4 regions of the Pseudoalteromonas sp. SWXJZ10B genome follow, and region 1 is predicted to be linked to each of the others. Evidence: predicted binding sites of a transcription regulator. Region 1 holds the regulator's gene; each other region holds the start of a gene.
The links. Region 1 encodes sigma-54, which starts transcription at its own class of promoters, with help from an activator protein. Its sites were predicted from a motif close to GTTGGCACGNNNNTNGNNT; they were not measured.
Positions count from the first base shown of each region.

Region 2: I6F54_RS17380 (TorF family putative porin) is a predicted target of sigma-54. The motif match lies at 3,687-3,705, and genes of this name have one in related genera.
Region 3: I6F54_RS02520 (EF-hand domain-containing protein) is a predicted target of sigma-54. The motif match lies at 4,133-4,151, and genes of this name have one in related genera.
Region 4: I6F54_RS09865 (CsbD family protein) is a predicted target of sigma-54. The motif match lies at 4,575-4,593, and genes of this name have one in related genera.

Region 1 is NZ_JADYXD010000003.1:18,432-24,204, reverse strand. Features, by position in the region: gene lptA (lipopolysaccharide transport periplasmic protein LptA) at 1-179, shown strand, start outside; gene lptB (LPS export ABC transporter ATP-binding protein) at 176-901, shown strand; gene I6F54_RS03620 (RNA polymerase factor sigma-54) at 971-2,470, shown strand; gene hpf (ribosome hibernation promoting factor) at 2,497-2,784, shown strand; gene ptsN (PTS IIA-like nitrogen regulatory protein PtsN) at 2,789-3,241, shown strand; gene rapZ (RNase adapter RapZ) at 3,260-4,105, shown strand; gene I6F54_RS03600 (HPr family phosphocarrier protein) at 4,148-4,420, shown strand; gene mgtE (magnesium transporter) at 4,551-5,773, shown strand, end outside.
Region 2 is NZ_JADYXD010000025.1:44,678-50,450, forward strand. Features, by position in the region: gene I6F54_RS17365 (ABC transporter permease/M1 family aminopeptidase) at 1-2,024, shown strand, start outside; gene I6F54_RS17370 (Bor family protein) at 2,204-2,515, shown strand; gene I6F54_RS17375 (Bor/Iss family lipoprotein) at 2,512-2,847, shown strand; gene I6F54_RS17380 (TorF family putative porin) at 2,902-3,588, opposite strand; partial or broken gene I6F54_RS17385 (hypothetical protein) at 3,864-4,775, opposite strand; gene I6F54_RS17390 (hypothetical protein) at 5,061-5,726, opposite strand.
Region 3 is NZ_JADYXD010000002.1:114,493-120,265, reverse strand. Features, by position in the region: gene I6F54_RS02540 (VolA/Pla-1 family phospholipase) at 1-922, opposite strand, end outside; gene I6F54_RS02535 (YciK family oxidoreductase) at 1,129-1,875, shown strand; gene rluB (23S rRNA pseudouridine(2605) synthase RluB) at 1,959-2,831, opposite strand; gene scpB (SMC-Scp complex subunit ScpB) at 2,828-3,418, opposite strand; gene I6F54_RS02520 (EF-hand domain-containing protein) at 3,570-4,091, opposite strand; gene I6F54_RS02515 (hypothetical protein) at 4,319-4,750, opposite strand; gene xthA (exodeoxyribonuclease III) at 4,991-5,773, shown strand, end outside.
Region 4 is NZ_JADYXD010000008.1:101,657-107,429, forward strand. Features, by position in the region: gene I6F54_RS09845 (DUF6694 family lipoprotein) at 492-836, opposite strand; gene I6F54_RS09850 (nuclear transport factor 2 family protein) at 877-1,341, opposite strand; gene hrpB (ATP-dependent helicase HrpB) at 1,437-3,863, opposite strand; gene I6F54_RS09860 (group II truncated hemoglobin) at 3,947-4,360, opposite strand; gene I6F54_RS09865 (CsbD family protein) at 4,641-4,838, shown strand; gene I6F54_RS09870 (xanthine dehydrogenase family protein molybdopterin-binding subunit) at 4,907-5,773, opposite strand, start outside.

The DNA of each region.
Region 1 (5,773 bases):
TTGGTAATGCACAAGTATCGCAAGCGGGACAAAAAATAAATGCTAAAAGCATTACCTACGATATAGAGCAGCAGCTAATCAGTGCCGAAAAAGATGAAAACTCAACTGACCGCGTTCACACAATTTTAGTACCAATCGAGACTAAAAAAAGTAAAAAAAGCGACAAAGGTCAACCATGAGCACATTAAAAGCAGAGCTATTAGCAAAGAGCTATAAAGGCCGTGAAGTTGTAAAAAACGTCGGCCTTGAAGTCAAAGCTGGCAGTATTGTTGGCTTACTTGGCCCTAACGGCGCAGGTAAAACTACCACGTTTTATATGATAGTAGGACTTGTACCTAGCGACAAAGGTAAAATATCGATAGACGATAACGATATTACTCTTTTACCTATGCATAGTCGTGCTAGATTAGGCATTGGCTACTTACCGCAAGAGTCTTCAATATTCAGAAAGCTGACTGTTTATCAAAACTTAATGGCCATTTTAGAAACGCGCAAAGAGTTAAATAAACAAGCTAGAGAAGACACTCTCGATAAATTATTAGATGAATTTAGCATACAACACATTCGTGATAGCCAAGGTATGGCATTGTCGGGTGGCGAACGTCGTCGTGTTGAAATAGCACGTGCGCTGGCAGCAGATCCTAAATTTATATTACTGGATGAACCATTTGCAGGTGTTGACCCGATTTCGGTATTAGACATAAAGAAAATAATAGAACATCTTAAAAATCGTGGGATTGGTGTATTAATTACCGATCATAACGTAAGAGAAACCCTTGATGTTTGTGAAAAAGCCTACATTGTTTCTCATGGGGAGCTGATTGCATCAGGTACTCCAGAACACGTATTAAATGATAAAACAGTACGCGATGTTTACTTAGGCGAGCAATTTAGGCTGTAACATTTACGCCATGTCTTTAAGCATCTGCTAGTATTAATTATAACAACATAAAAGGATTGTTAGAGATACATGAGGCAATCACTACAGCTGCGCATGGGCCAGCAACTTACAATGACTCCACAGCTGCAACAAGCTATTCGTTTGTTGCAACTCAGTACATTGGATCTCCAGCAAGAAATACAAGAAGCTCTCGACAGCAACCCGCTATTAGAGGTTGAAGAAGCAGACTATTCAGAAGACGCTGCAGGTAAAAACGAGCAAAAAGCAGATACAGATGACATAACTGTTAGCGCATCTGCCGATGATGCTCCAAGCGAATACGAACAAGATAGTGGTGAAGCACTTGCAAAAGACACGCTAAGTGACGACATGGCTATGGATGTTAGTTGGGATGAGTACATGAGTGCCGCCCCAGCAGCATCATCGGGTCCGATGCCTGAAGACGAATCAATATACCAAGGCGCCTCTACTGAAACGCTCCATGAGTATTTAATGTGGCAGTTACAACTAACGCCATTTAGCCCTACAGACGAAGCTATTGCTATTGCTATTGTAGAAGCCGTCGATGATTCAGGTATTTTAACACTAAGCTGCGAAGAGATTTTAGAAAGCTTTAATCAAGAAAACGAAGATGATAACGAAGTCGAACTTGATGAAATTGAAGCTGTATTAAAACGCATCCAACTGTTTGATCCTGTTGGTATTGCTGCACGTAGTTTACAAGAGTGTTTGTGTATTCAGCTTAACCAGTTTGATAAAGAAACACCTTACATTAATGAAACAAAAATGATTTTAACCGAGCATATTGATTTATTAGCTGCTCGTGACTATCGTACATTAATGAAGAAAACTAAGCTCAAAGAAGAAGAGCTTAAGGAAGTAATGACATTAATACATACTCTTAGCCCTAAACCTGCAGATACTATTGTAAGAGAAGAATCTGAGTATGTTATTCCTGATGTGTCAGTTAAAAAAATTAAAGGCCGCTGGGTTGTTGAGTTAAACCCAGACAGCATGCCTAAAATTCGTGTTAATAGCCAATACGCGGCAATGTCTCGCACTGTAAAATCCAGTGGTGACAGCCAGTTTATTCGCTCGCATTTACAAGAAGCTAAATGGTTTATTAAAAGCTTAGAAAGTAGAAACGACACGCTATTAAAAGTGACAAATTGTATTGTTAAGCAACAACAAGGCTTTTTTGAACACGGTCCTGAAGCCATGAAACCAATGGTTTTAAATGATGTTGCTGAAATGGTAGAAATGCACGAATCAACAATTTCGCGCGTAACAACCCAAAAGTATATGCACACACCCCGTGGTATATTTGAGCTTAAATATTTTTTCTCAAGCCATGTAAGCACCGAAAACGGTGGTGAATGTTCATCTACAGCAATCCGTGCGCTTATCCGAAAATTAATCGCAGCAGAAAACTCAGCAAAACCATTGAGTGATAGCAAAATAGCGGATATATTGGCTGAGCAAGGAATTAAAGTAGCGAGACGTACAATCGCAAAATACCGCGAATCTCTGGCTATTCCACCGTCAAATCAACGTAAAAGTTTGATTTAAGACGCAAAAAAAAGAGGGTAATGCTTATGCAACTAAACTTAACTGGTCGTCACGTAGAATTAACCGATTCACTAAGAGACTATATTAATACCAAATTTGCGAAGCTAGAAAGACACTCTGATCATATTAATAATGTTCATGTCATTCTCGATGTAGAAAAATTAAATCAAAAAGCAGAAGCCACCATACACGTAAGCGGTGCTGAGCTATTTGCCTCTACAGAACATCAAGATATGTATGCCGCCATTGACTCGTTGATCGACAAGCTCGATCGACAAGTAATTAAACACAAAGAGAAGCTTGCTCGACACTAATATGATGAAATTAAGCTCACTTATATGCCAGGACTGCAGCAAAGCTGCGGTCCTTTTTAATAGCAAAAAAAGAATTTTAGAGTTCATTAGCGAACTTGCTCACGACAAACTTCCGTATTTACCGCAACAAGATATTCTTAATGCTTTAATGAGCAGAGAAAAATTGGGTAGTACAGGTATAGGGCGTGGCATTGCCATTCCTCATGGAAGAATGAGCGGTGCAGAAGAGCCTTTGGCTTTAGTACTCGTTAGCGAAACTCCAATAAATTTTGATGCAATCGATAATCGCCCTGTTGATATTTTCGTCGCACTCATCGTACCAGATGGCGATAACCAGCAGCACTTAAAGACTCTAGCAACCATTGCTGATAAACTAAACAACAAAGATTTTTGTAAACAGTTACGCAGTGCAAAATCAGATGCTGAGCTTTACCAAGTTATTGTCAATCAATCATAGTTTTATAAAGGGTGTTAAATGGAGTTAATTATCATAAGCGGCCGTTCTGGTTCTGGAAAGTCGGTTGCTTTACGCGTTGTAGAAGATTTAGGTTATTATTGCGTAGATAATATTCCAGTTAACTTGCTTCCTTCATTAGTTCGCAGTGTGTCTGATAGCTATGATAAAATTGCTGTTAGCATTGATGTGCGTAACATCCCTAAACAACAAGATGAATTTAACGATATTCTTGAATACTTGCCTGGCTTTGCAAAACCTACGTTATTTTATTTAGATAGCGACGACCAAACATTGATCAAACGTTTTTCTGAAACTCGTAGATTACACCCACTATCAATTGACTCGTTGCCTCTTGATTTAGCCATCAAAAAAGAAAAAGAATTACTTGATGTATTAATCACCCGCGCCGACTTTATGATAGATACAACTGATTTGAGTGTTCATCAACTTGCTGAATCTATTCGTGAAAAGATTTTAGGTAAAAAAGATAAGCAACTGATTGTCACATTTGAATCGTTTGGTTTTAAATACGGTATACCAAAAGAAGCAGATTACGTATTTGATGCACGCTTTTTACCAAATCCACATTGGGAACCTGAATTAAAACCTTTAAATGGGTTAGATCAACCCGTTAAAGATTATTTGGCCAATCACAGCATAGTGCAAAAATTCACATGGCAAATTCAGACATTTGTACAAACATGGTTACCGCACTTAGAGCGAAATAACCGCAGTTATTTAACCATTGCTATTGGGTGTACAGGCGGACAACATCGCTCTGTATATTTAGCGCAAACTATCGGTGAAAGTTTTGCAATGACACATCCCAATGTTAAAATTCGCCATCGCGAACAAGAAAAATAATATAGCTGAATAATCACCTGTTCAGCTTAGGTAGAGTAAGTTATGCATTGTGAAGACACTTTTTTAATAAAAAACAAATTAGGATTGCACGCCAGAGCAGCCACCGTGCTTGCCCAATTAGCAGTGCAGTTTGATGCGACAATTACATTATTTCAAGATGACAAAGAAGCTGCAGGCGATAGCGTACTTGCATTAATGTTACTTGAAAGTAGCCAAGGCAAAGAAGTAAAAGTTGTATGTAAAGGCCCCGATTCTGAGCAAGCTTTACATGCTGTTGGAGAATTAATAGCACAACGTTTTAATGAACAAGAATAAACAGTTATAAAAATAATGCTCGCATTACTAATGCCCCAACTAAAACAGATATATAAAATAAATACGGTTAGTGACGCCAGTTAACTCACCTCTCCCCATAAAGTAATATAAAAATTTATAAAGGACGCCAATGCCTGAAGCTTTTGAACAAGATTACCCACTACAGCAACTAAAACAGGTGACTAAGTCACTCAATAGTGGTCAATTTGTTCAAGTTAGGCGCATGCTCGCAAAAACAGCTCCTTGTGATACCGCATTATTATTAGAATCATCACCACATAAAATTCGCCGACTCCTTTGGCAGTTGGTTGATCCTGATGTGCAAGGCGATGTTCTTGAAGAACTCTCAGAAGATGTTCGTTTAGGCATTATTGCCCAAATGGAACCTAAGCACATTGCAGCCGCAACAGAAGATATGGGCCACGATGACTTAGGTGAAGTATTACGTAGTCTGCCGGACACCGTTTATAAAGACGTTGTTAGCGCGATGGACATTCAAGACCGTGAACGTGCAACACAAGCACTTTCGTATCAAGAGCGTTCTGCTGGCGCGCTAATGAACACCGATACGGTGACCATTCGCCCTGATGTTACGCTTGATGTTGTACTTAGGTATATTAGGCTACGTGGCGAGTTACCAGAAGGTACCGATGACTTGTACGTTGTTGATAAGCATAACTGCTTTATAGGCGCTTTATCGCTGAGTACATTATTAACTAACCCGCCAGAAAAGATTGTTCGCGATTTAATGGATGAAGATTGTGAATCCATTCCAATCTCAATGGATGAAAGTGAAGTCGCGCAATTATTTGAACGTCATAATTGGATATCGGCCCCCGTAGTCGATGATAACGATCAGCTCCTTGGCCGTGTCACTATCGATGACATCGTTGACGTAATCCGCGAAGATGCTGAGCATAGTTTATTGGGCTTAGCCGGCCTTGATGATGAAGAAGATACCTTTGCGCCAGTACTAAAAAGCTCTAAAAAACGCTCAGTTTGGTTAGGTGTCAACTTACTAACTGCACTTGCAGCTGCTTTTGTAGCTAGCTTTTTTGAAGGCACTTTAGATGTTTTACCTATTTTAGCTGTACTTAACGGTATTGTCCCTTCTATGGGCGGTGTTGCAGGTAGCCAATCATTAACGCTTGTTATTCGTGGTATTGCGGTAGGTCATATAAATCAAACAAACCAACGTTTCTTGATGATGAAAGAGCTTGCTATTGGCGCGTTAAACGGTGTTTTGTGGTCGTTGTTAATAGCAGGTGTTATTGCCCTATGGCAGTGGGACTTTATGCTTGGTGGCGTACTCGCCTTCGCTATGTTTATGAACTTAGTGGTGGCAGGTGTTGC
Region 2 (5,773 bases), on a different contig from region 1:
AAGCTGCGCATTGGTACACATTATATTGGGGCGCGTTAAGTCTTGTTTTAGCGATTGTTGGGTTTGCGTTATGGCACCGTGGTCCTTCACAAACGCTGCGCACACGCCTGTCTATGCTTCGTTATAATATGTCGTTAAAAGGGCAAGCGATTGCGGTTATTAGTGCACTAGTGTTTGTTGGTGCAGGCTACAATATTTATAACAACACGCGAGTTTTGAATGAGTTTACTACGAGCGATGAGTTTCAAGACAAGCAAATAAGTTATGAACAGCAGTTTGCACAATACAAAGACTTAGCAGTACCTATGGTGACCGATGTTGACTTAACTGTTGATATTTATCCAAAAAAGCGTGCTTTAAGTGCTGTGGCAAAAATTAAATTTACTAATACCTCTAACGAGCCAATTACGCGAGTGTTAATAAGCTCACCTCAACACGCTAAAAGTTGGGATGTAGCTATGGCAGGCGGTAAGATAGTTGAAAAATTACCAGCGCTTTATTCAGCATGGTTTGAGTTTGAGCAGCCGCTTATGCCAAACGAAATAAGAGAAGGGCAACTGTCGGTTACTCGTGATCATACAGCCTTTACTGATAAAGACTCTGATACACAATTAGTTGCCAATGGCACTTTTATTAATAACTTGGAACTCCTTCCTAGCTTTGGTTATAGCCGTGGTTTACAGGTAGCTGATAAATTTGAACGCCGTAAGCATGATTTACCAGAACTTGAACGTGCCCATAAGCTAGAAGACAGTCAGTACTATACTCAAAGTGATTTTGGTGCAGCTAATGGGTTTATTAACTTTAAGGCAACGGTAACAACCGACGAGTCGCAATTTGCTATTACCCCAGGGTATTTACAAAGTGAAAGTGTAAAAGACGGGCGCCGCACTTTTGTTTATGAAATGGATGCGCCTATTTTAAACTTTTATGCGGTGCTTTCGGCTGAACTTGAAAGTAAAAAGGTTGAGCATAATGGGGTAAATATTGAGGTGTATTACCACAAAAATCATGCATGGAATGTTGACCGCATGATTGAGTCGGTACAAGACTCGATAGATTACTTTACACAAGCATTTGGGCCGTATCAGCATAAGCAGCTACGTATAATTGAATTTCCTAAGTATCGCTCGTTTGCACAAAGTTTTGCCAATACAGTCCCTTACTCAGAAAGCATGGGGTTTATTACAGACTTAAGAGATGAGAGTAAAGTTGACTACCCTTACTATGTTACCGCACATGAAGTAGCGCACCAGTGGTGGGGGCATCAAGTGTCGGGAGCAAATGTTGAGGGGAGCGCAGTTATGTCAGAAACGCTTTCACAATACAGTGCGCTTATGGTGCTTGAAAAACGCTTTGGCGCAGAGAAGCTACGTAAGTTTTTAAAATATGAGCTTGATAGGTACTTAATAGGGCGTACAGGGGAAGCCTTTGAAGAAATGCCACTATATAAAACGCAGTCTCAACAATATCTTCATTACAATAAAGGATCTGTGGTAATGATGGCGATTTATGATCGTTTAGGTGAAAAACGGTTAAATGATGCACTCAAAGCATTTTTAAATGAGTTTCAGTACCAATCAACACCATACCCAACAACACTTGATTTACTTAGCTATTTAAAACAAGACGCAACACAAGCAGAGCAAAGTTTTATTGACGATCAGTTTAAATATATCACCTTATATGAGCTTGAGATGAAAGATGTGTCAGTTACAGATAGCGTTGATAGCGAAGGATTTTATACTGTAACACTTAGCGTAGAAGCCGTTAAACAGCGTGCGGATGGCCAAGGTGAAGAAACTGAACAGCCGCTCGATGAGCTAATTGATATTGCATTGTTTAGCGATGACCCTGAAAACCTACTAGCTGAAGATTTTGTTATTTACTCTCAAAAGCACCAAATAGTATCAGGTACTAATACTATTGAGCTTAAAGTAAAAGAAAAGCCACTATTTGCGGGGGTTGATCCTTACATTAAGCTAGTCGACAAGGACAGTAAAAATAACCTAGCTAAATTTTAAGGTCTATCTACTAACCACTTAAACTGACTAATTTAAAGGCCGCATTTATGCGGCCTTTATGTGTAATAAACTGTATAAAACTTCATAGCGTTTCTACATATTCCCCACAGCTTTTTACGCTAATATTTTATGTTCTCTTATAAAGTTACCTTACTGGTATTTAGTTTATAAGAAAGAGTATGAAACCATTAATTATAGGGGCGATAGCATTAAGCCTGAGTGCTTGTTCTGCGGTAACCATTCAGCCACAGGCAACAGCAAAAATAACGAGCCAAGCTAATTACGAAGATAGTCGCTCATTTTACTTTTGGGGATTGGTAGGCGAGCAACGCGTAGACGTAAAACAAATATGTTCAAATACACCGGTTATTCAAATGCAGTCACAACAAACGTTTAGTGATGGAGCGCTGAGTTTAATTACGCTTGGAATATACTCGCCCCATACCATTAAAGTGTGGTGCCAAGAGCAAATACTAGGGGAGACATTATGAGCATCAAGCTATTTGCAGCCGGTTGCACACTGATTATTTTAACGGGGTGTACAAATATTTACTTTGATAACGGTATACAGAGCAAAGTAAGCAATAAAACGCTAAAAAGCTCACAGTGGCATCATAATTTTGCACTTGCGTTGTACGAGGGATCAGAGCCGTTAGATTTAACAACACATTGCCCACAAGGGGAGTGGCAAAGCGTTCATACGTATAAATCGTTTACTAATGGTTTAGCTGAGGTGGTTGTGAATCAAATCGGCCCAGCTTGGTACCCTAAAACAGTAGAAGTACAATGTAATAAGGTACCATTTAAAGCTAAACAGCTATAAAACGAGAAAAGGGCCAAAAGGCCCTTCGTGTTGCAGCAAGTAACACATTCTTTCTTATAAATTAAAGTCTACAGAATAAGCAACGTAAGCTTTAATATCTGAATCATCCATATCTGTATCAGACAAACCAAAAGTAAAACCGTCTTTCGAAATTGATACACCGTAATCTAAGATATTATCATCGCCAATAAAATCACCAGAGTAATGGCCTAAGTGAAGTGCCATTTCAGTGCCGTTACTGCCAACAGCAAAACCGTAGTCAGCTGTCAGGTAAAGTGAATCACCAAAGTCTGTACCATCACCACTTGCAGCTGATGTTGCTAATACAGAAGCACCAAAGGTAAAGCCTTCAACACTGATGCTACCGTAAATTTCAGAGAAATCTGCGTCTGCTTCAGAAGCTGCGTCTGGGTAAGCGTAATAAATATAACCAACATCGTAGCTAACACTTTCGTTAATATCGCCACCAAAGCCTGCATATAAGTCAAGCTCATAGGTCATTTCATCTGCCCACGATGCATTTGAAGCCCAAGTACCTGCATAAAAGCCCGATTCATTGGCATAATCAATACCGCCTGAAATAGCTGCATCGCCCCCAGTTTGCTCTTGACCACGCCATAAGTAGTTTGATGTTGCCGCTGCATTAGCAGTTACTTCAGCATGTACGGCTGTTGACGTTAAAGATGTTGCGCCCATTAATGCTATAGCACTTATAGCGATGGTTTTTTTTAGTTTTAGCATGTCCATTTCCCGTTATATGATTTTTGCTCGCCAAGGTTTTTATTATGTAATCGGAACCTTTAGGCTGACGGCTTTTTATTGTTTAACTAACGGGATAATTGCACTGTATGTGCCAGCTTCATTATTTTTACTAAAAATTATTTTTATATATTAAAAAACATGAGCTTGCATTTTATGAATAGGGAAGGGGTATAACATTAGGGAAGATGTTGCGCACGTTGGTGGTGCATAAATTAACCTAGCCGCACCATAAAAGTACGGCTAAATTAGAAGGTTTAACCGAATATAGTACGCATAAGGCTAATTGTTTCGTTTACACTGCGACCTTTTTGAACTTCACTCACAATTGAATCGCGTTTACTGCGAATATGTTCAGGAATATCGTCAGCAGCAAGGGCACGGTCTACTAAAATTTCTGCAGACTCTTTACCTCTACGCTGAGTTTTACCTGTTGTAGTTGTAGTACGTTTAGGCTTGCTTAGCAGTTTAATGTAGTTAGAGTTATCTGGTGTTTTAGCATCAGCATAGTGAAAGAAACATGGGATTAGCGCTTTAATAGCAACTAATTGTTCTTCTAACTCATTACTCGGTTTAGCCATTTTGTACCATGACATAGCTTGAATACCTTTTACGATATCTTGCCAGTAACGCTCAAAATCACTATTTTTAAGTTTAGAAACACCAAGGGCACCACATAAAGCATCTAATCGATTATTTGTAATCGGAGTAAATAAATCAGGACGACGCATTGCAAGCAAACGAGTTGCAGGCGCAAGTGTTGGTTTTTCGTTGTTGTCGGTGAATATTTTTGAATAAGCAGCAACAAATTGTTGATACTCATATTGAGTTATATCACCTTCAAGCGGAATATTTGCTAGTGCGTCGTCAAAAGCACCTGGTAAATCTCCAAGCATCTGATGGAAGCTCTTTGCACTCTTTGTAGATGCAAACCATTCAACGTCAAAGTTGTATGTGCTTGGATCAAGTGATGCTATGTGCTTACCGCTAAACGCAAGTAAGTCTTCAGGGATCATATCTTTAAGAGATTGCTCACGAATGCTTTTAATGTAGTCTACTAAACGAAGTTGTTCATCAAGTGCAATAACGTCTTTGTGTTGTTCTACAAATACACTTACAACAGGCCAAGGAGCAATACGTAAAGCTTTAGCCTGTAAAAAGCTAATCGCTTGCTCTGTAATGAGAATTCACTCAGCATGGCAAACGGCGCATACTTAAATATTATTTAGCCTTAAAGCTGCAGAGATTGTTATAAAACAAATGAACCCAGCTTGATACCATAAAATAGTGGACGTGAGCTATTCTTTGGTATTTTTAAAAGTGGGCAGTGATTGATGCCGGTTATTCGTGACTTAATATACTTATGGGGTCTAGTTTTACTGCTTTATAGCAGGAAAACTAGACTCTAATATAGGACTGAAAATAGCTTTAAGTATTATACTTGTCAGCGTGAATTAGTTATTTAAAAGAGTTAATAGGCTAGGGTCTTCAGTTTCAATATATAATGCTTTTAATTTTTTATCACCACTTTCGGTTTCAGTAAATTGCTGAAAAGAATAGTTTTTAGAAAAACTTGAAAGAGCCTCAATAGATGCTTGATTACTACTTTGTGTATAAGTAAGTTCTAGTGCGCAAACCTTCCCTGCACACTCTAGATCTTGCTGTAAAATAGTGACGTCTTTTAATTCATTTAGAATAAAATCGTTTAGCTTATCTTTACGTATTTGTGCTATTTCAGAGTATTCAATATTAGACATACGCTGCAGTAATATTGAAGTATCATTTTTAAATACGTCGTCCAATGCTTTTGTTGAAACAAATTCTTTTCCACCCTCAGTTGAAACAAATTCTTCAGAGAAAGCGTTAGGGCTTGAAATAGGCAATTTAGATATCGCTGCCACTTTTTGCTCTACAACTTTGTGCTGTTTGACAGATGGTTCAGAGGCTTTACTTAATAGGGTGTTTGGCTCAATTGGAGGCTTAGCTTTTTCATTACTAAGAATGGCTTCATCAGTTGGTTGTATGTGGGTTAGCGGAGGATCTGAAGGCTGCCCAGTGTTTAAAATACCAATACCAAGAATGGCGACAAAAACAAGTGCAATTAAAAATATGTATTTCATTTTACTATCCTTAGAAGAGAAAGGCATACGCCTTTCTAAATGATGCT
Region 3 (5,773 bases), on a different contig from region 1:
CAGAGAAAGCAGCAGAGACTTCTACACCCTGAGAAGCAAATACTTGTTGTACATTTACCATAGGCTGTTCAGGAACTTGAAGCGCAGGAGTTGGTAACGCAGGCTGTTGCAAGCTTGCAGCTAGTAACTTTTTAATTGTCCCAAGTACAGGGCCTGCTGATTGAATAGTCATCGCACTAGAAAAAATAATATCTTCTTTTGTGATATCTCCTGAACTTACAACTACATTTTCGTAACTGTTAACAGCACCCTGCAAACCAAGTTGGGCTTCTGTAATTAATGGCGCTTCTTGTTTAACCAGCCCATAAGTAGAAGAAGGCTCAATAGAGCGCCCTAATGAATCTTTAAGACCAGTAGTTAATACATTGATGTATGAGCTACCTGCCATAAATGGCTTTAAAGGAATAATTGCAACGCCATCACCTGAAGCTTGAGTTACAAAGTCAACACCAAAAGTAAGCTCACCGATCAATTTACAAGCAGTACCGGCAGCTACAACTGAACATTCTGCATCAGTTAAACTTGCACCCATTACAACTTCAAAAATTCTTACTGTACCAGGGGTCCCAGCAGACGCTTCATCTAAACTCACATTTGGTGGGAATGTTAAATCGATTTTATAAGGAACCTGCGAAGACCAACCATCAAGTGCACCTAGTGCAAGTTGAGGGTTTGCATAAGCTGCGCGCGAAATAGACACATTGTTGTCATCTAATTCACCAGGAATATTAAGTGTACCGTCTTGAGTTCCACTCATTAATAAATCATTGGGTACCGATAAGATACCTGCTGCTGGATCAAATGTAACTGTTGCTGTTGGGATAACTGGTGCTGTGTCGTTTTTGACATCTGTTAACGTTTCTCCACCGCCACAACCTGCTAAAGCAGCTGTAACTGAGAGTGAAAGTAGCATTTTTTTCATATTGTTGGCTCCGCACGTATTTTATTTTTATAGTGTGTTTAATCAGTGTATTAAGTTAAAACAATGTAATCAGGTTATTAATGAGACATTAGACCAGTTAAACTTAACGTAAAGTTTCTATTTTCGCCACCTAATTTTACAATAAATTCGATTACTTCACGTTTCGCTATGTTAAAATCAAAAAAATTATATGAATTGGTACTTTTATGCACACATATCAAGCAGCTGAAAACGCACTTAAAGATAAAGTTATTTTAATAACAGGCGCCGGTGATGGTATTGGCCGAGTTGCAGCAATTACGTATGCAAAATACGGCGCTACAGTTATCTTATTAGGAAAAACAACTAATAAACTTGAATGTGTTTACGATGAAATTGTTAATGCTGGCTACCCTAAACCTGCAATAGTCCCTATGGATTTAAAAGGCGCAACGAAGCAAAACTACCGTGACCTTGCTGCAACAATCGAATATCAGTTTGGACGCCTTGACGGGTTGCTTAATAATGCAGGTATTTTAGGGTCACTCGGTCCGCTTGAACATTTTTGCTCATCTACGTTCGAAAACATAATGAAAGTAAACGTGACTGCACAAGCAATGATCACTAAAGCACTTTTTCCTGTTCTTCGTAAGTCTGATAATGCATCAATCGTGTTTACGTCATCAGGTGTAGGCCGCAAAGGTCGTGAATTTTGGGGGCCTTATGCCATCTCAAAATTTGCAGTAGAAGGTATGATGCAAACATGGGCATGTGAAGTAGGTAAAACGAATATTCGTGTAAACTGTATTAACCCAGGCGCTACTCGCACTTCAATGCGAGCTGCTGCATATCCAGGTGAAGATAGAGACGCACTTGCTACACCAGAGGATTTAATGCCTACATATTTATATCTAATGAGTGACGATTCAAGTGAAGTGAATGGCGAATCGTTAGATGCTCAAGTAAAAAAGTAATTTAGAGTTTAAATAGTTTAAACAACACACATTAAAAAAGCCGCAATTAGCGGCTTTTTTGTGTTCAATAAATAACTAATTGATTATTTACGTTTAGTCGGCTTAACACGCTGATTGTGTTTTTTAACTGCTTTACGAATTTGATTGATTTTAGCGCGTTTATCTTTGCGTTTTTCAGGCATAACAGAAAGCTTAGTTTGTGTTTCGCGGCCTAATTTAACGGTTTTACGCAAGTAGTTTACTGTTTCTAAATCATACTCCATCCAACCACCTTGTGGCACGCGCTTATCAAGCTCTAGTTTACCGTAACGAATACGAATAAGACGAGATACTTCCGCATCTTGAGACTGCCATAAACGACGAACTTCACGGTTACGCCCTTCATTTAACGTTACATTAAACCATCGGTTAACGCCTTCGCCACCCATAGGGGTTACAGTCGTGAATTTGGCTGGACCATCTTCAAGCTCAACACCACGTAGTAAGTTTTTAACCGTCTCGTTGGTTACTTCACCAAATACACGTGCAGAGTATTCACGCTCTACTTCATAGCTTGGGTGCATTAAACGGTTTGCCAGTTCACCATCGTTTGTAAAAAGCATTAAACCCGATGTATTAACGTCTAGTCGACCAACCGCAATCCAGCGATCGCCATCAATACGCGGAAGTCGGTCAAATACAGTACGACGCCCTTCAGGATCTTTACGTGTGCTTAACTCACCTTCTGGTTTGTTATACATAATTACACGACAGATTCGGTCTGCTTTTTCTTCAATTTTTACACTGTGACCGTCAACACGAATCAAATCGGTTTCTTCAACACGGTCACCTAACTTTGCCACTTTACCGTTTACACTAACGCGGTTTGCGTCAATGTATTTTTCCATTTCACGGCGTGAGCCTACGCCTGCACGGGCTAAGACTTTTTGTAACTTTTCACCTTGTATAATACTCATTCGGATGGTTCTCTCACAGAAGGATCGCTCAATAACTGGTTAATTTTACTTTGCTGCTCTGTTGGCAACGCAGGTAAATTTTCAAGTCCAGTTAACGAAAAATAATCTAAAAATTGCTTAGTAGTTGCATATAAAGCCGGCTTTCCCGGAACCTCTTTATGCCCTACCACTTTAACCCACTCTCTTTCGAGTAAGGTTTTAATAATATTCGAACCCGTAGTAACACCTCTTACTTGCTCAATTTCGCCGCGTGTAATGGGCTGCCGGTATGCAATAAGTGATAATGTTTCCAGTAAAGCACGCGAGTATTTTGGTGCGCGTTCTTGCCACAAGTTATTTAACCAAGGGCTTAAACTACTGCATGCCTGAAACCGATACCCACTACCAACTTCAACTAAGCGAATACCACGAGTTTGAAAATGTTCTTGTATTGTATCTATTGCGTCATTTATTCGCGTCATAGAAATAGCTAAATCTATTAATACGATGTCTTTAAGGTGGCGTTTACTAACAGGCTTATCTGCAACAAAAATAGCTGCTTCAATGATCTCAACTAGTTGTTCATCACTAATTCGCCGACCCGCCATACACACTCTTAACAAATAAAAATACACAGCCATCTATTATGACAGAACAACACCAAACTAGGAAAATATATCTATCAAATAACTAAATTTAAAACACAAAAAAGCCAGTGACTAGCACTGGCTTTAATCTTACTTACTAAAATGGTAACTATTAGTTACTTTTAAAAGCTTCTAATGCATCATCTTCAGCTACTGCGTTACCGTATTTTTTAATGTAACCCATAAACTCGCTTTTACTAATGCGCTTATCTTGGTTTTTATCCATGTAACCAAAATGATTTGAAATATCATCATCGTTACCTTCAACTACCGAGATATAGCCATTGCTGTCGTTATCTAGACTTGCAAAGCTGCTTTCAATTTTATCGAATTTAGCAATTTCAGCTTTAAATGCCGACTCACTTACTTCAGAATCAGTGGCTACTTTGCCATTATTAAGCTTCATATAAGTGTTAAATTCTTTGCGGCTAATTTCGTTATCCATATTGGTATCAATATTTGAAAAATGGCCCCAAATGCTATCGTCATCAGCTTCAACTTTTGAGATGTAGCCATCGCTATCATTATCTAAACTTGCAAAGTCACTGTCTATTCTTTCAAGACCTTGATTAGATGAACAAGCCGCTAGGCTTAATGATGCTAAAATAGTGGCTGCTAATGTTAACTTTTTCATAAGACGTATCCTTCGTAATTAATTAAATGTCACTTTAACTAATACAAATCCAATGCCAATAATAGTTAACTTATAATAATCAATAACTTAATCTCGATCGGTATATTTATTAAACAGTTTCAATAAGTTAAGCTTGCAAGCTTTGCAAACAACCTTGTAATTTTTGCAAAAAAACACCCGGTAAAAACCAGGCATTTCAAATTTACTTATTATAGTTAAGCTAATAATTAGATTGCTGCGTTTTGGTAGCGTTTAACAAACTCAGTAACGTTTTGACCATTACATTTTAATGAGTTTAGGTTACCAATTTTTTGACGAACAGGTGCTAAACCTTGTTTTAAAGCCGTCATACATAATTGAGTTTCTTGTTGAGCGTCTTTTGCAAATACTTCTACTTTCTCAACTGATGCGTTGCTTAATGTCGTTTTTTTAGCAATATCACGAATATCTTCACCATTACATAAAATGCTTTTAGAAAAACGAGATAGGTAAACACCGTGCTGGGCAGCTTCTTTACGAGCAACGCTAAAGCCTTCGTTTGCACTTAGTACACATAACTTAGACTCAATTTTGTTATCTTGGCTAAAGTAAGTATTGCTTTGAGCTGACGCAGTTGCAGATGCTAGTAAAGCAGTGGCTAAAAGTAGTTGAGTTTTCATGAGAGATCCTATTTGAACGAGCTAAACAAGTGAATTTCGCGCATTATATATTCAATAAAGTTAAGTTCAATTGAATTTTTTATTTATTTAAATAATTAATATTGTATTCACAATGTTTAAACTTCACCCATCATTTGATCAACATTTGCGCAGCTATTATCTCAATTCAGTCATGTTATGTGCGCGTATTTACTGATACAATTTAATCTATTAAATAGAACCAATTTTAAGGTAAATTTTATGAAAGTGATTTCTTTCAATATCAATGGTCTGCGTGCTCGTCTTCACCAATTACAAGCAATTATCGACAAACATCAACCAGACGTTATTGGCTTGCAAGAGATTAAAGTTCACGACGAAGCATTCCCATTAGAAGATGTTCAAAAAATGGGATATCACGTCTACTTTCATGGTCAAAAAGCGCATTATGGCGTAGCTATGTTATGCAAAAAAGAGCCTAAATCGGTCTTAAAAGGTTTTGCCACCGATACAGATGAATCGCAAAAACGCATGATAAGCGTCACTGTTGAACAAGAAAACGGTCGCGACCTTACTGTCATGAATGGCTATTTCCCACAAGGTGATAATATTAATCACGAAACTAAATTCCCTTATAAACGTCAATTTTATAAAGATTTAATGACACACCTTGAAACCAATCACACACCCGATCAAGACGTCATCGTTATGGGTGATATCAACATATCACCTACCGATTTAGATATTGGTATTGGCGAAGTAAATGCTAAACGTTGGTTAAAAACGGGTAAATGTTCTTTTCAACCGGTAGAGCGTGAATGGCTTGCAACATTACTTAATTGGGGTTTTAAAGACACCTTTAGAGAGCAAAACCCCGAAACAGACGATCAATACTCATGGTTTGACTATCGCTCTAAAGGGTTTGTAGATAATCGAGGACTTCGTATAGATGTAGTGCTTGCAACCAATGAGCTTGCAGCACGCTGCATAGATACAGGTATTGATTACGAACTTCGCGGTATTGAAAAACCGTCAGATCATGCC
Region 4 (5,773 bases), on a different contig from region 1:
GCAGGCTAAAGAAATAGCGGTACCCTACTAATAAACTTGTTACAAAGCACATTAAAATCAAAGTACCTATTATTACAAAAAATCTTAATGTCATAGTCTCTATCTAATCGTGTAAAATTAAGTCAAAGTAGCTTACATTTTTATATTTTAGACTCCCTGTACCTAAATAATAAATAATTAGCTTCTTACTAAAGCGTAGTATAAATTCATGAGCAGGAATAAACAAAGTTTACTATTAAATTTTATAGCGTTAAAACTTTAGCCCTTTCAATAATATATTTAATATAGACATAAAATTATACCAATTCGCTTAATTAAGTGGTCTATTTTGAGGGCGGAAAAACGTGTTGATAGCTAGGCAAAAAATTCGCTATTTAGTTGTTCTAAATGAGAATTTTTTAACGCAGGTAGCGACACGTTTAACCCCGCAAAATGATTAAGTATTATTGCGGATTGGTATTACACATTTAAAGTAGTACAAAAAGCTGAAATTATTCCACTACAGAAAATTCAACTTTTGATGGAGACGAACTCGCAAGCTCCAGTACTTCGTAATAATTTAAACCATCTATTTTTTTGCCAATAATAAAGTAATTCATTTCCCCCATCATGGTCGGGTCGCCCATAATATCGTCTAAGCTTTGCACGTCAGAAAATTGAATTGCGATTAAAGCGCCTAAGAAACGCATGGAATCTTGAGGCTTTAATGCTTTTAAAACTTTATTAACTCCCACTTGAGTTGTCTCTGGTGTGGAGCCATCAAATCTAAAATCATTTTTTGTGCTAACGCATGCACTAAGCATTAATATTGATAATGCGATAAGTAAATGTTTCATATATATCCTTATTTGTTTTATTAGTTATTCGTTTATTCGTTTATTCGTGATATTTGCGGATCATCGCCACTTTGCCGTTTTCAATTTCAATCACTTCCATCATTGTGGAGGTGTACTCTATTGGCTGCTTATTTTGCGGATGAATACCTTTTACATAGTTTTTATAACGAATAGCAAAGCCTGTATCGTTAAACACAAATGTATTAAGCAGTGTGCTTTCAAACAATGTGTGCGCACCTAAGTAAAAACTCATACCTTTGCGCATTTGCTTTTTACCATCTAGAGTACGTGAGTCATCCGGTTGATACGGAATATGCTGATTGCCAATATCATCGGTTAACAATACAAGGTAAGCCTCAAGCTCTTTAGCACCTGCGTTAGGTGCTTGTGTGGCGGTCATTGTTTTATAGTACTGCTGCGCAAACGCATTTAAGTCGAGTGGCTTTTCAGCATAAGCCGAAAAAGCAGTTACTAGAGCCAAACCTAACGTTAAAAGTAGCTTCATCACTTATTCCCTGTAGTTAAAAATATTGATTCATTTATAGGAACACTATATTAATATGTTCAACAATAAAACAAATAGTTTTAAGTAACTAACACCTACATTTTGCTCTTTACTCTGTTGGTTGCAACGCTGTTGGCAGGGTCGTCTGGCCAAAAATGCTTAGGGTAACGACCTTTCATTTCCTTTTGCACATCGCGGTAACTGCTAGCCCAAAAGTGTGCTAAATCTTGAGTAAGTTGCAGTGAGCGTTTACCTGGCGATAGCAACTCCATAAGCAGTGGCAGTTTACCGTTGGCAAGCATAGGCGTACTGGTCAAGCCGTAAACTTCTTGCATACGCACGCTTAGCTTTGCGGGGCCATCAAGCTGGTATTCTATTTTTATATTTGAGCCACTTGGCACCGTTAAGCGCAGTGGTAACAGTGCTTTTAAAGCGGTTTGTTGTTGCCAATCAAAACAGTTTTGTAATGCTTCAAAGTAGTTAAACTTTTTAAGCTGCGTGAGCGTTTTAATATCTTCTAAAAACACGCCTAGCCACTGCGCTGCATTTTGAATGAGTTGTTGCTCATTTATTTGTGGAAATTTATCGGGTAATAACTTACTTGTTAAGCTCATGCGTATCAATAATTGCTGCGCATCAGGTTGCTCGTTAAATAATGCAAAACCGTGTTTAGCAAATAAGTTTAGCCACGCTTTAGCGCGCTCGCTCTTATCTAGTTTTTGTTTACTAGGCTGGCTGCTGAGCGTTATAGCCCCGAGCTTTACTTCATCTTGATGAATAAAACGTGCTGATTTTTCGTCAAACTCACAGCGAGTAAGTTCACTAAATAAATGCGGTAAAAATTCTTGTAACTCAAATGGGTTAAGCGCGGTGGCTGAAAATATACGCCCTCCTTTGTGCCCGCCCATGGTTGCTATAGCTAAGTAATCGTCGTTGTGCCAGTAATCGGCATTTAACTCAGCACCTGCACCATTGGCAAGTAGGTAACCATTACCGCGTTTTTTAGCGATGCGATCGGGGTACGCCAATGCCACTAGCAAACTAATATAATGCGTATTTAATTCGCTGTTTTCGTCTTTTACTTTTAAGCGGCTTTGCCAATATTTTAACTGTTGTTTAAATACCGGATGCGGACGTTGCTGTTGGCTATGCAACGCTAAACTCAACTCGTTTGCACTGTTTACTCGGCTCTCAAGTAATGCCACTAAATAAATAGCGAGCCTAAAAATACCAGGGAGTTGGTCATCAAGTATTTGTGCTTTTAGTAGCATATGCGCCAAACGAATATCAGCACCAAAACCTAACATTTTACTGCCAAGCGGTGTGAGCTTACCCTTGCTATCAATAGCTTCTAGCATGTTGAGCAGGTTACTTGCTTGCTCGCATTGTTGCTCAGTAGGCTTATCAAGTAGGGTTAGCTCATCAATACTGGCTCCCCACTGCTTTGCCTCAAGCATAAGTTGGCTTATGTCTGATATGAGTATTTCGGGATTGTCGTGGCTATTACGTCGCTCAAAGGTTTGCTTAGAGCCCAGCCTATATACAATGCCCGGCTCTATTCGCCCTGCACGCCCTGCACGCTGCACAGCTGAGGAGCGCGATATACTTTGTGTTGTGAGCTCTGTAACCCCTGTTTTTAAATTAAAGGTCGCTGCACGGCGCTTGCCGCTGTCAATTACAATGCGTATGCCTTCAATAGTTAAACTGGTTTCGGCTACATTGGTGGTAAGCACGACTTTGCGCATACCGTTTGGTGCAGGAGCAATAGCGGCTTGCTGATTGGCTTTATCTTGCTCGCCAAATAGCGTTGCTACAGTGCAGTTACTGGGTAAATCGCTAAGTGCTTGCTGCACCCGTAGTATTTCAAATTGCCCGGGTAAAAATACCAATGCACTGCCTGTTTGCTCATTAAGCGCTTGTTTTATTATGCTAGGAATTGCATCAAGCCAGCGGCTTTCATCTTTTATGGGTATGTAGACTTCGTCTATTGGGTAACTGCGACCGCTCGATTGAATTACAGGGCAATCAAAAAACGCAGTGTAACGCTCAGTATCTAGCGTTGCCGACATAAGCATGATGGTTAAGTCTTCACGCAGTGCACTTTGGGTCTCGAGCGCAAAGGCAAGTGAGGTATCGGCTGCAATTGAACGTTCATGAAATTCATCAAATATAAGTAAATCTATATCGCTTAATTCGGGGTCGTTTTGCAGCATGCGTGTAAGCATGCCTTCGGTTACTATTTCAAGGCGCGTATTAGCGCTGACTTTACTCTCGCCCCTAATCCGCAAACCTACACTTTGCCCAACACTCTCGTTTTGGCACTTTGCTAAGTAACTGGCAATATTGCGTGCGGCTAAACGGCGTGGCTCTAGCATTACAATGCGTTTAAAATGCCCGTCGCGCATAAGTTGTAGTGGTAACCACGTAGACTTACCAGCACCAGGCGGCGCTTGTAATAACGTAATAGGATTACTTTGTAATGTAGTAACGAGTTGTTGATATATGTCTTGAACCGGCAGCACAGCTATTTACCCTAAATTGCTTTGCAGGCATTGTAACAAAAAACCAAAGCCTAGCTGCGGTTGATATTTATTAATAATTGCTATTAGCTACCCGACACCATTCTAATTCGATCTGCAGGCACTCGTAATTGATCCATTAAGTAAATTTTAAATGAGGCTTCGTAAGGTTGCTCATCAACCGCTTTTTGCATGCATAAAAGCCATGCATTACTTTGCTCAATTCCTACATGTAAATGTTTATGCGCTTGAGGAATGTTAATACTGCCAAAATGTTCAGCGTATAATTTAGGACCACCTAACCAGCCCGACAAAAAGTAAGCGAGCTTTTTACGTGATGCTGATAAATCTTTTGAATGCATACTCCTTATATTTTCAGCCTCTTTTAAAGCGTCCATATTATCGTAAAACGCATTCACCAATTGTGTAATACCTGCTAACTCACCTGCCATTTTGTATGAGCAGTCATCCACTCCGTATTCACACGTTTTTGTATTCATAACTCACTCAGGTTAACTACTTTGTTTAATACCTGCATATTAGCTTAAAACAAAAATTTAAGAATGAGTTACATCAAAGCGGCGTAACTTATGTCAGCAATAATTACAGGCTGCTATGTATATTTTTTAATAAATAGCGCAATATTAAAAACAAAATCGCTCAACATAAAAATATAACCAACTGATAATAAAAACAATAAAACCATTATTATTCATTGGTACAAGGCTTGCTACTTTATAACTGACAGTTAATTCACTAACCTAAAGTAAGGATAAACTTATGAACAGCGATCGTATCGAAGGTAATTGGAAAGAACTTAAAGGTAAGGCTCAACAAAAATGGGGCGATCTTACCAACGACGATTTAGATAAAATTGAAGGTAGCCGTACAGAGCTAGTTGGTAAAATCCAGCAGCAATACGGTAAATCTAAAGAAGAAGCAGAGCGTGAAGTTGATGAGTTTGAAAAAGGTCGTTAAACCGCGTTAACCGCTTTTAAAAAAACCGCCATTTGGCGGTTTTTTTGTTTAAGCTGTAGGTTATTTAGCTACGCTTTTAATTGGTTACCAATCGGTAACTGCCTAATACGCTTTCCGCACGCTGCAAAAATAGCATTACATAATGCTGGCGCATAAACCGGTGTAGATGGCTCGCCTACCCCTGCTGGTGGTGCATCGCTTTGTACAATTTCAACTTCAATCTCAAGAGGTGCGTCGCTCATACGCGGTACGCGATAATCATGAAAATTACTTTGCTGTACGCGCCCTTTATCAAAGGTAATACCATCGCTGATTGCAGTTGTAATACCGTAAATAGAGCCACCTTGGGTTTGGTTTTTAACAGTGTCGGTGTTTACAACCGTACCCGCATCAATGGCAACCCAAGATTTAATTACTTTTAAATCGCCAGCATCCGACACTTCTACTTCAACTACCGTAGCTACGTAAGTTAGAAAGCTTCTGTGTGCTGCTATGCCTAAACCTCGACCTTTAGGAAGCTCTCGCCCCCATTTACTCATGTCAGCCACTTTTTCAATAATATGGCGCAGTCTGCCAATATCTAAAGGGTAAACTGCTTTATCGCCGCCATAATTATCGTATGTGGCATTTTGCTCAGTTACATCAACAATGCGACTCGGACCTATAGTGTCTAGTAAATAGTCTTTTTGGTCGCGACCGGCTTTGTGCGCAGCTTCGCCAATAAATGACTGAATAGCAAAGGCATGAAAAATATTTGATACAGAGCGCATCCAACCAATTCGTGCTTTGGCTTGCGCATCACCGTTTTCTAACTTCATATTAGGTGTGTTAATAGGGTTATCGGTAAATCCTAAGCGCAGTTCAAAGCTTCCTGGCGTAGTCGCCCCTTCTGAAAAGGTAGAGGTAATTGGTGAAAACGCGGTGCGGTGTAAATA